2 regions of the Anaerosinus massiliensis genome follow, and region 1 is predicted to be linked to the other one. Evidence: a T-box and tRNA genes for the amino acid it is inferred to sense, from the RefSeq annotation. Region 1 holds a T-box; the other holds one or more tRNA genes.
What was found. The T-box of region 1 lies ahead of BN6559_RS03060 (valine--tRNA ligase). A T-box ahead of a tRNA ligase gene usually reads a tRNA of that ligase, here a tRNA-Val.
Positions count from the first base shown of each region.

Region 2: it encodes a tRNA-Val, which carries the amino acid that the T-box ahead of BN6559_RS03060 (valine--tRNA ligase) is inferred to sense. The anticodon was not compared.

Region 1 is NZ_LT575483.1:562,230-568,073, forward strand. Features, by position in the region: gene BN6559_RS03055 (bifunctional folylpolyglutamate synthase/dihydrofolate synthase) at 1-981, opposite strand, end outside; gene BN6559_RS03060 (valine--tRNA ligase) at 996-3,653, opposite strand; T-box leader at 3,706-3,936, opposite strand; gene BN6559_RS03065 (aminoglycoside phosphotransferase) at 4,029-4,181, opposite strand; tRNA gene BN6559_RS03070 (tRNA-Leu) at 4,261-4,343, opposite strand; gene BN6559_RS03075 (DUF523 domain-containing protein) at 4,410-4,889, opposite strand; gene BN6559_RS03080 (3'-5' exonuclease) at 4,903-5,460, opposite strand; gene gltA (NADPH-dependent glutamate synthase) at 5,705-5,844, opposite strand, start outside.
Region 2 is NZ_LT575483.1:1,965,434-1,971,277, reverse strand. Features, by position in the region: gene pheA (prephenate dehydratase) at 1-417, shown strand, start outside; gene aroF (3-deoxy-7-phosphoheptulonate synthase) at 447-1,463, shown strand; gene BN6559_RS09465 (hypothetical protein) at 1,560-1,874, shown strand; gene BN6559_RS09460 (hypothetical protein) at 1,997-2,251, opposite strand; tRNA gene BN6559_RS09455 (tRNA-Val) at 2,403-2,479, opposite strand; gene BN6559_RS09450 (transketolase C-terminal domain-containing protein) at 2,980-3,594, shown strand; gene BN6559_RS09445 (FGGY-family carbohydrate kinase) at 3,596-5,083, shown strand; gene BN6559_RS09440 (D-ribose ABC transporter substrate-binding protein) at 5,118-5,844, shown strand, end outside.

The sequences.
Region 1 (5,844 bases):
CAAATTGATCCGCAAACTCTGCGCGCCCGCAATATTATGCGCTCCATCAACAAGAATCAGATGATCCTCTTGTGAAAGTACTTCAAACCGACCGGGCCAGCTAACGGTAAGCAAAGCATTATGAATCGCTTCGCTCGTAATTCGTTTTTCACTATTTGCTAATACAAGTGCCGTCATAATTGCGACAGCACTATTTTCAACTTGATGCTGACCTAATAAATTTAAAACATAGACCATCGCCACACCCATCAAATCAGCCGAAAAAGTGATTTCTTGCTTATGTCCGTCAAACGCTTTAAAAAAACTTTCAAAATCTTCACCGGCAATAAACATATCAGCACTTTTCTGTTCAGCAACTTTTCGGATGATATCTAAAGCCTCACCTTTCGCTGCCGTAATAACCGGGACGCCTTCCTTAATAATGCCTGCCTTATGTTCAGCGATTCCGGCTAAGGTTCCTCCACAACGATCCGCATGTTCAAACGTCACATTGGTAATAACAGAAACCTCTGGTTTAATCACATTTGTAGAATCAAGCAGGCCACCCAAGCCAACCTCAATCACCGCATATTCAACTTCCATCTTCGAAAAATAATAAAACGCTGCGGCAGTAATGACCTCAAACTGTGTCGGGCTCTCACCACCTTCTGCAAGAATCCTATCTACAAATGTACTGACATATGCAATACTTTCTGCAAAATCCTCTTCTGAAATGTTTTTTCCATTCACTTGCATCCGTTCGGTATAAGATACCAGATGCGGTGAAATATACATGCCAGTTTTAATTTTTGCATTATTCAAAATGGCCGTTAACATGGCCGTTGTAGAACCTTTACCATTCGTTCCAGTCACATGAATTGTTTTATATTTATTTTGTGGATTTCCCATAAGCACGAGTAATTGAGTGATGCGTTTCAATCCTAAATTAATTCCGAATTTGTTTAGTCCATCTAAATACGTTAATGATTCTTGATAATTCATTTTATCAATTCCTTTTATAAACTAGCCAAATATGCTAGTCGTTCATTAATCGCAGTACGCTTATCTTCAAAACTTTTTTGTTTTTCTTTCTCTTTTTCAATAACCTCTTTTGGTGCTTTCGCAACAAAACCTGCATTCGCTAACTTTCCACTTACGCGCGCTAATTCTTTTTCCAGAACTGTTAATTCCTTATTCAACCGTGCTGTTTCTTTTTCTACGTCAATTAAACCTTTTAACGGCAAGTAAATTTCCACACCATCTACCACAGCAGCCATCGCATTATCCGGCTTTTCTACTTCTTTTTCAAGGATACGAACTGGCTCCGCTGCTGCCAATACCCTTAAATACTCGGCATTGGTTTCTACAATGTCTTGCAGCTCTTTCGATGCAAAATGAAGAACAACTTCACTTTTCTTACCAGGCGCAACATTCACTTCCGCGCGCATATTACGAACCGCCTTGATAATTTCCATGATTGTAGACATCTCTTGTTCCACTTCTGCTCTCAATGTAATATCCTGCAGCGCAGTAGGCCAAGCTGCAACCATAATACTTTTTCCTTCATGTGGAATATGCTGCCAAATTTCCTCTGTAATATAAGGCATAAATGGATGCAATAATTTTAATGTATTTTCCAAGACATAACAAAGAACATACTGCGCTGTTTTCCGCTTAGCGACCGCATCTTTATTATATAGCCGGGCTTTCACCATTTCAATATACCAATCACAAAACTCATTCCAAATAAACTCATACAGCGCTCGTCCAGCTTCACCAAGCTCAAATTTCTCTAAATTATTGGTTACTTCCTCCACAGTTTTGCTATAACGACTGAGAATCCATTGATCAGCAAGCGTATAATCTGCCTGACTTGGTTTAAAAGTTCGATCAAACCCTTCTAAATTCATCAATACAAATCTTGAAGCATTCCATAATTTATTCGCAAAGTTTCTCGTAGATTCTACACGCTCCCAATAAAAACGCATATCATTCCCTGGTGTATTGCCAGTAATCAGCATGAAGCGCAACGTATCTGCACCATATTTCTCAATAACCTCTAATGGATCAATTCCATTTCCCAGAGATTTGCTCATCTTCCGTCCTTGAGAATCGCGAACTAACCCATGAATAAATACATGTTTAAACGGTATATCCTTGCCAAATTCTAATCCCATCATAATCATTCTAGCGACCCAGAAGAATATAATATCATAGCCCGTTACTAAAACGCTCGTTGGATAAAACTGCTTAAATTCCTCTGTTTCTTCCGGCCACCCCATTGTCGAAAAAGGCCATAATCCTGAACTAAACCAAGTATCAAGAACATCTTCATCTTGTCGCATGATTTTTCCGCATTTTGGACAAGCATGTACATCTTCTCGAGAAACTACAGTTTCTCCACAGTCCTCACAATACCATGCAGGAATACGATGCCCCCACCAAAGTTGTCTAGAGATGCACCAATCACGAATACCTTCAAGCCAATTCATATAAATTTTTGTAAAACGCTCTGGAACAAACTGAATTTTTCCAGATTGCACTGCCTCCATAGCAGGTTTCGCAAGTGATTCCATTTTTACAAACCATTGTTTAGACACCATAGGCTCAATGACCGTATTACAGCGGTGACAATGTCCAACAGCATGCGCATGTGCTTCAATTTTAACTAAATTTCCAAGATCTTTTAGATCCGCAATAATCTGCTTACGGCATACATAACGATCCATCCCTTTATATTTTCCTGTGTTATCTGCCATCGTTGCATCCGTATTTAATACGATAATCTGTTCTAAATTATGCCGCTGTCCCATTTCAAAATCATTGGGATCATGAGCAGGTGTTACTTTTACCGCTCCTGTACCAAAACTTGGATCGACATATGAATCCGCAAATACCGGTATTTTTCTATTCACAATTGGTAAAATCAAATTCTTACCAACTAAATGCGTATAACGTACATCATCGGGATGTACAGCAACCCCCGTATCACCGAGCATTGTTTCAGGACGAGTGGTCGCGATTTGGATATACTCCTCTGTACCTTCAATCTGGTAACGCAGATGATATAAATGCCCCTCGCCATCTTCATGTTCCACTTCAATATCACTTAATGCTGTATTGCAGCGAGGACACCAATTCGTAATACGATGCCCCTGATAAATTAAACCTTTTTCATAAAGACTCACAAAAACTTCACGCACCGCTTTTGAACAACCTTCATCTAAGGTAAACCGTTCACGCTCCCAATCACATGAAGCGCCTAAACTTCTCAACTGTTTCGTAATTCTACTTCCATATTGATGCTTCCATTCCCAAACTTTTTCAATAAATTGCTCACGCCCTAAATCATAACGTGATATCCCTTTTTCTTTAGCTAACATTTCTTCTACTTTAATTTGTGTAGCGATTCCCGCATGATCAGTACCAGGCATCCATAAAGTATTATATCCTTGCATCCTGCGCCAGCGAATCTGAATATCTTGCAATGTATTATCAAGTGCATGCCCCATATGTAATTGTCCTGTCACATTTGGTGGCGGTATAACTATACTAAACGGTCTTTTATCATAATCTACTTCTTCATGAAACAGTTTATTTTCTTCCCAAAACGCATACCATTTTTTTTCAAATGACTGTGGGTCATACACAGTCGGAATATTTTTGTCTTCCATTTTTCAAACAAAACCTCCCAAATTTATTGCAAAATAAAAAACTCCCCCGCCCAACAAGGACGAAAGAGCAAACTTTCGTGGTACCACCTTAACTTCTTTTGCAAGTTATCCGAACTTACAAAACTCAATTGCCATAACGCAGCACTTGCGACTATGCTTACTGAAAATTCAGCATAATAACTCCGAGTCTACCTTCCGTTAGATCCACAGAGAAACTTTTCAGCTAATAGTTTCCTCTCTATCCAGTGAAATACCAACATACTCTTCTCTTCATCGTCTTTTACTTATCAAATAATATACAGCTTTTTATACCTACTTGTCAATAGTGGTCTTAAAAATTCAAATGATATTGCACTATGCAACCATGTATAACAACTATTTTAACAGTCTTTCTAAATCTCGAATCATATGTAAATGCGTTTCAAATTCCAAATCATTATGATCTTTTTCCAATTGTTCTCGTAATAATTTAATCCTCTCTTGTATTTTTTTTCTGGTTTCTGCATGGATTTCTTTTGATGCATGCATACTAAACTCTCCCTTACCTATAAATTATATTTGTATACAAAAAACCTCTGTGAAAAACACAGAGGTCATCAAATTCAAATGGTGCGGGTGAAGGGACTTGAACCCCCACGGTTACCCGCCAGATCCTAAGTCTGGTGCGTCTGCCAATTCCGCCACACCCGCATGTGACAGCAATACCGTCAGTTGACTTTTATATATTATCATAGTCGTAATATGGTGTCAAGTTTTTTAAGCCTCTTTTAGCAATTGTACCAATAATTCTTTCGTAATTTCTTCCTCTGAATACACGCGAAAACCATGCTTCCTAAGTAATGCAGTTGTTACACCCTGTCCGGCTATTTTTCCGCCACGAAAAGTTCCATCATAGATTTGTTCAACACCGCAGGAAGGACTGCGTTCTTTTAAAATTGCTGTTTTAATTCCATATTGCTCAGCTATTTTTAATACTTTTTCCGCACCACGAATAAAATTTATTGTAACATCCGTATTTATTTTATTTACAACTCTCGCCTTTTGTAACAGAACATCTTGCCCATTTCCCCCTACAATTTCTGCTGGTGGATGCGGAATAGGCAGCTTGCCAAGACATTCCGGACAAATTGCGACGAATTTCCCCAAAGCATTATATTGCATCAACAATGCGTGACTGTTTGCTTCACCATTATATTTTGTGTGATGCCCTAACAGACATGCACTAATCAAAATCATTGCAACACCTCATTTATAATTTAAAGCTTTTCGCTGACAAATTTATTTTCATCGCTAGCTCTGCAAAATTCGCAGAGTTTAATTTTTCTCCAGCCAACAAAGCAACAGCAGCACAAGTTCTCGCATCATCTAACGCATTATGATGGTGAAAATCAATATGAAAATATTGTCCTAATGTCCCTAATTTATGATTTTCAAGTTCCGGCCAAACTTTTTTTGCGATATGCACGGTACAAAAATGATGAAATTTAGGCGGTTCCAAATGATACTCTTGAATACAGCTTTTTAATACACTCATATCAAAGCTCGCATTATGCGCAACAACGATTTTATTTTGCAGACAAGGCTTTAAATCTCGCCAAATTTGAGCAAAATTAGGTTTGTCTCTGACATCATTGGGCGTAATACCATGAATTTGAATATTGGTATACTCAAATTCTAAATTAGGCGGTTTAATCAATGCATAATAAGAATCAAATATTTTTCCGTCCTTTACTTCAACTACAGCCACGCTGCAGGCACTATTTCTCTTATAATTGGCTGTCTCAAAATCTATTGCTACAAAATTCATATATACAATTACCTTTCTTCATCTATTACAAAAAATCCCTTAAATTATTTTAACGCAAGCCTAGCATCGACGCAACAAGAAATTACGAACACACTCTCCCCACGAACAAAAAGTTTTAAAAAAACCAAAAATGGGTGTTGCATCAAAAATGCAACACCCTAGACTGTAGACAAATACTATAGTTAAGCCAATAACTTAGAAAATAATAAAACACCACTTATAAACGAGTACGAAGATAGGTTGTCTACACTCGCTTTGCTTTCAAATACTGATCAATCGCAACAGCGGCCTTCTTGCCTGCCCCCATAGCCAAAATAACAGTCGCCGCCCCCGTCACAATATCGCCTCCGGCAAAAACACCGGTCTTACTTGTTTCACAAGTCT
Region 2 (5,844 bases), 1.4 Mb from region 1:
AAAGGATATGCTGTTATCGGCTGCAAACGAGCAGGGGAGTTATATGGATTGACTACGGTTGCAACGGAGATTCAGGATAACCGTACGAACTGTACGCGTTTTTTGATGCTTACCAAGCCGAATGCGTCTGGTGTATACGGAAAAGAAAAAACATCGATCATTTGCCAAATCAAAGGTGCAAAAGCCGGAAGTCTATGTGATGTGCTGCTCGAATTTGCGAAACGTAATGTCAATTTAACGCGGATTGAGTCTAGACCAGCACGTACTGGATTAGGTGAATATATCTTCTTCTTAAGTTTAGAAGGCGCAACAGATCAGGACAATGTAAAAGCAGCGCTTGCGGCTGTTGAGCAAAAGAGTTTGTGGGTAAAAAATCTAGGCTCTTTTGATGTGATAACAATTGATAAACAAAAATAGATATAAATAATAAAAGGTGGTAGAATGAAATGGTAATTATTATGAATGCAGGGGCAACTGCAAAGCAAATTAAAACTGTCATTCAAAGAGTACAGGGAATTGGTCTAAAAACGCATGTTGTCGAAGGGGAGTCGAAAACAATTATTGGAGTAATCGGAGATAAGAGTTTAATGGAAACGCTTGCAATTGATGCAATGGATGGTGTTGAAAAAAGCGTTGCCATTTCAAAAAGTTATAAATTAGTCAGCAGGGAATTTCACCCAGCGCCTAGTATTGTTGACGTAGATGGTGTGAAAATCGGCGGTGGCAACTTGGTTGTTATGGCAGGCCCGTGTGCAGTTGAAAGCAGAGAGCAATTGTTTGAATCAGCAAAGATTGTGAAAGCTGGCGGAGCGCAATTTTTAAGAGGTGGGGCCTATAAGCCACGGACATCTCCTTATGCTTTTCAGGGGCTTGAAACAGAAGGTTTAAAATTTTTAGCAGAAGCCAGAGAATTGACAGGATTGAAAGTCGTGACGGAAGTAACGGAAGTTGAAGCGGTAGAAACCGTATCCAAATATGCAGATATGCTGCAGGTTGGTGCTCGTAACATGCAGAATTTCAGCTTGTTAAAAGAGGTTGGCCGTGGGGATAAACCGGTTTTATTAAAACGTGGTCTTGCTGCGACGATCAACGAATGGCTGCATGCTGCAGAATATATTCTGAGCGAGGGCAATCATAATGTTGTATTATGTGAACGCGGGATCAGAACCTATGAAGAATACACGCGCAATACATTGGATTTAAGTGCGATTGCAGCGATGAAGCATTTAAGTCATTTGCCAATCATTGTGGATCCAAGCCATGGTACAGGAAAATGGAGAATGGTAAAACCTATGGCAATGGCGGCGGTGGCTGCCGGCGCAGATGGGCTGATGATTGAAGTACATCCAGATCCATCGAAAGCTTTATCAGATGGACCACAGTCCCTGACACCGGAAAATTATCAGGAAGCTATGCGAAGTGTATTTAAATTAGCGAAATTTATCAAAGAAGAGAATTTATAAATATTGAAAATCATTCTCATCAATGTTACAATAATACATGGCGAAAACGTGGAGTGCGACTTGTGTTTTCAGCAATTGAATGAGGATGTGTTAACAATGTGTGTTTCGTGCGATGAAACGTCTCGAATTTTTTCCGTAGGAATTGTAACGCAAGAACCTGTTAGTAATAACATGGATTTGTATAAGGAGATTGCCAAACGCTTATTTGAGAATAAGGTTATTTCATTGATTAATGTTGGCAATAACCGTGCGTATGTGGACAATGAAAAACAAATTTTTGGCTTTGATCTTCATTTAACAAATCGGCATGATGCATCAAAGGTAACCTTGACGAACGTCGAGAATGCGTTGGATGGGTTGTTGGTGCAGTTTGACGGTTATTCTGAAATGCAGATAGATTTAAAAGAATAGATAGATGTTTCACAAAAGTTGTCGTATTTGGCTGAAGCCATAATATTTATCGCCAAACGAAAAAAGAGCCTATAAGCTACTGAAAGTAAATCTTTCGGTACCTTATAGGCTCTTTTTTGTCTTTATTTATTTGGGAATTTTGGCATTTTTTTAAGTAATGTTTTAGCGGCTATATAGGATGTGTCGTATTGCATTTCTTCAATATTTCCTTGAAGTTCTCCAACGATGGTATAAAGAGATTTGATATCATTATGAGTTTCTACTCGGAATTCTTTAAGGTCTTGTTGGATAGCATCAATCTTAGTTTCGAGCTTGTCAAATTTAGCATCAATTTTATTGAATTTTTCGTCTAAGTATTTCATTAATTCAGTATCCATATTCACACCACCTTATAAATTTATTATAGCTTATTTAGCTTGCGTTGTCTCTACGAAAATTGCAATATATTGGATGTCGCTGAAGGCAGACACAAAAAAAGCCATGACCTGAATGGCATGACCTCAAAATTGAGTGTATAAAAATCATGATTGGTGGGGTTAACAGAATTCGAATCTGTGACCTCTTCGATGTCAACGAAGCACTCTAACCAACTGAGCTATAACCCCGAATATATAATTCATTTTACTATAGATTCAATAGGTTTTGCAACAGAAAAATAATAGGGGGGAGAAAATCGGGATTTCTTTCGTTGTATTATTTTATGACAATGAAAAAAGTGAACTAAATATTTTATCTAAATTTTTAGCTCACTTTCAAAAAAATATATCAAACAACATGGTATTATTCTGAAATCAAAGCGTATATTTCTAAAAACAAACCATTTAATAGGGAATTAAGATGCAATAAAAAATAAGTGCGTGAAAAATTTTAACTAAAGATTTTTAAAAATCATCTAAACTTTTAAATGAACAGTTGCTGGCGATTCGATACATAAAGTAGCAGGCCTCTTGGTTAAGAAATGTTAGATGTATTGCTGTATGTGTACCGCAAGGAAATAAAGTCGGAAATATCTGAATATTAAAAATAAAATACATCTGCAACTATAACTTCTTTTTGGTTACTTGCGTAACAGGCTATATCTAGTCAATAAATTGGAGGGATGAGCATGGAATCCATTCAGTTGGAATTTGCGCGGCTGCAAAAAGGTAGGTCGATGGATGATCTTGCAATTATGACATCGGTTCCCGATATGTGCGTTTATCTGCCAAGTGATCATCTTCAGACAGAGCAAGTTGTGCGGGCACTTTTACAAAACGAAAAACCTGCTTATGTACGTGTTGGACGTAATGTTGCAAAGGAAGTTTATGGCGAGGATAAGGTTTTATTTCATATGGATCGCGCTACCGTTTTACATGAAGGCAACGATGCTACGATCATTGCGTGCGGTGAATTGGTGAAGGCGGCTGAAGAGGTGGCATGTATTCTGAAAGAACAAGGAATTCATGTAAGAGTACTCGATATGTATTGTTTGAAACCGATTGATGCAGTTGCAGTGGAGAAAGCAGCAAAAGAAACAAGAGGAATTATCACGGTAGAACCCCAGCCGCATCATAGCCGACTTGGCTGCACAGTAAGCCGGATTGCAGCCGAAATATCATCGATTAAAGTGATCCGTCTTTCCTTCCCTGATCCAACCGCCTCAAATGATAAAGCAGAGCAGCAGTTTGATCATCGATTACGTAATGAAACGATTGCGGCAGCAGTTATGGAGTTGATCTAAGATGACAGGAAATTATATTTTAGGAATTGACCAAAGTACGCAAGGGACAAAAGGTCTTTTATTTGATTTGCAGGGTGAATTAATTGCCAGAAGTGATCGATCCCATCTTCAAAGGATTAATGAAAAAGGTTGGGTAGAGCATGATCCGGAGGAAATTTACCAAAATGTTTTAATGGTTGTGAAAGAGGTGGTGGAAAAAGCAAATATTGATAAAGAAGAAATTGCTGTTATCGGAATCAGTAATCAGCGGGAAACTGCGTTGGTTTGGAATCGTAAAACAGGCAGAGCAGAATATAACGCGATTGTCTGGCAATGTGCGAGAGGTGCGGAAATTTGTCAAAGATTAGAGGCAGCCGGCTTTGCTGATAAAATCAAGACGGCTACGGGCATGCCGGTATCACCTTATTTTTCTGCAGCTAAGTTTGCCTGGATTTTAGAAAATGTAAAAGGTATTAGAGAAAAGGCTGCGCAGGGTGAAATTTGTTTTGGAACAATGGATAGCTGGCTGGTTTATCGCTTAACGGGAGGAAAGTCGTTTAAAACCGATTATTCAAATGCATCAAGAACACAGTTATTCAATATTGCAATGCTGACATGGGATAAAGAAATTTGCCAAATGTTTGATATCCCCTGTAATGCACTTCCTGAGGTATGTGCTTCTGATGCAAATTATGGAGTAACAGATTTTAATGGCTATTTGGAAAATCCAGTTTCTATTCATGCGGTATTAGGAGATTCTCAGGCGGCTTTGTTTGGGCAAAATTGCAATAAAATAGGCATGGTGAAAGCTACTTACGGTACAGGTTCTTCTGTTATGATGCATATTGGTGAAGTGCCAATGGTAAGTAAAAAAGGTTTAGTTACTTCGATTGCATGGAAGATGGGGGAAAAGGTCCACTATGTGCTAGAGGGAAATATTCATTATACCGGTGCGGTGATTCGCTGGTTAAAAGATGAGGTGAAAATCATCGCACAGGAAAAAGAGGCGCAAACGTTAGCGAAGCATGCGCATGCCGAGGATCGAAGTTATTTTATACCGGCATTTACGGGGATTGGGGCACCGTATTGGGATTCTAGAGCGACCGGTCTTCTTACAGGCATTACCAGAGTGACCGGTCGGGCGGAAATCGTACGTGCGGCTTTGGATTGTATTGCGTATCAAATTGTAGATATTGTGACACTTATGCAGGAAGAATCCGAAATTGAAATCAAGGAGATACGTGTAGATGGAGGACCAACAAAGAATACCTATCTTATGCAATTTCAAAGTGATACATTGGGGGTAGCTGTACAAGTGCCGAATGTAGAAACATTATCAGGTATGGGAGCAGCATACGCTGCAGCAATCACAGTTGGAATCTATGATGAACGGCAAATTTTTTCTCGAATTGATAGGGTTAAGTATGAGCGGAAAATGGATGAGGCGAGAAGCAAAGCTTTATATCAAGGCTGGAAAGAAGCAATAAAGCAAGCTTTATATCATGCATGAGTATGCTTAAAAATAAAAACAGGAGGCGTTTTCTATGAAAATTTTAAGAAGAATGTTGGTTGTCCTTTTATCAATTTTTTTAATAGGGAGCTTACTTACAGGGTGTGGCCCAGCGAAAGCCGATTCAGAAACAACGGCACCGAAAGCAAAGGAGACAAAAATATTGACTGGTGGCGGTTCTAAGATTATTTATATTATCACGCCATCTCATGCGAATCCTTTCTTTAAAACTGAGGCAGAAGCTGCCGCTAAAAAAGCGAAGGCACTGGGATATGAAGTAAAAGCAGTTTCTCATGACGATGATGCGGCGAAGCAATCAGAACTATTTGAAAATGCAATCTCTGATAAGGCTGCCGCGATTATTTGTGATAATGCGGGAGCAGATGCCACGGTCGCTGCAGTTCAAAAAGCGCGTGACAACAATATTCCAACGTTTTTAATTGATCGGGAGATCAATGGCAGCGGGGTTGCAATTTCTCAAATCGTTGCCAATAATTATCAAGGTGCAAAAGCAATTGCCGAAGTATTTGTTGAGACTATGGGTGAAAAAGGAAATTATGCAGAATTGCTGGGGAAAGAATCGGATACAAATGCCGGTGTTCGCTCTAGCGCATTTCATGAGGTGATTGACCAGTATGCGGACATGAAGATGGTTGCACAGCAAACTGCAAATTGGGAGCAAACAGAAGCTTATCAAAAAATGGAAAGTATTTTACAATCAAATCCGGATATCAAAGGCGTAATTTGTGGCAATGATACGA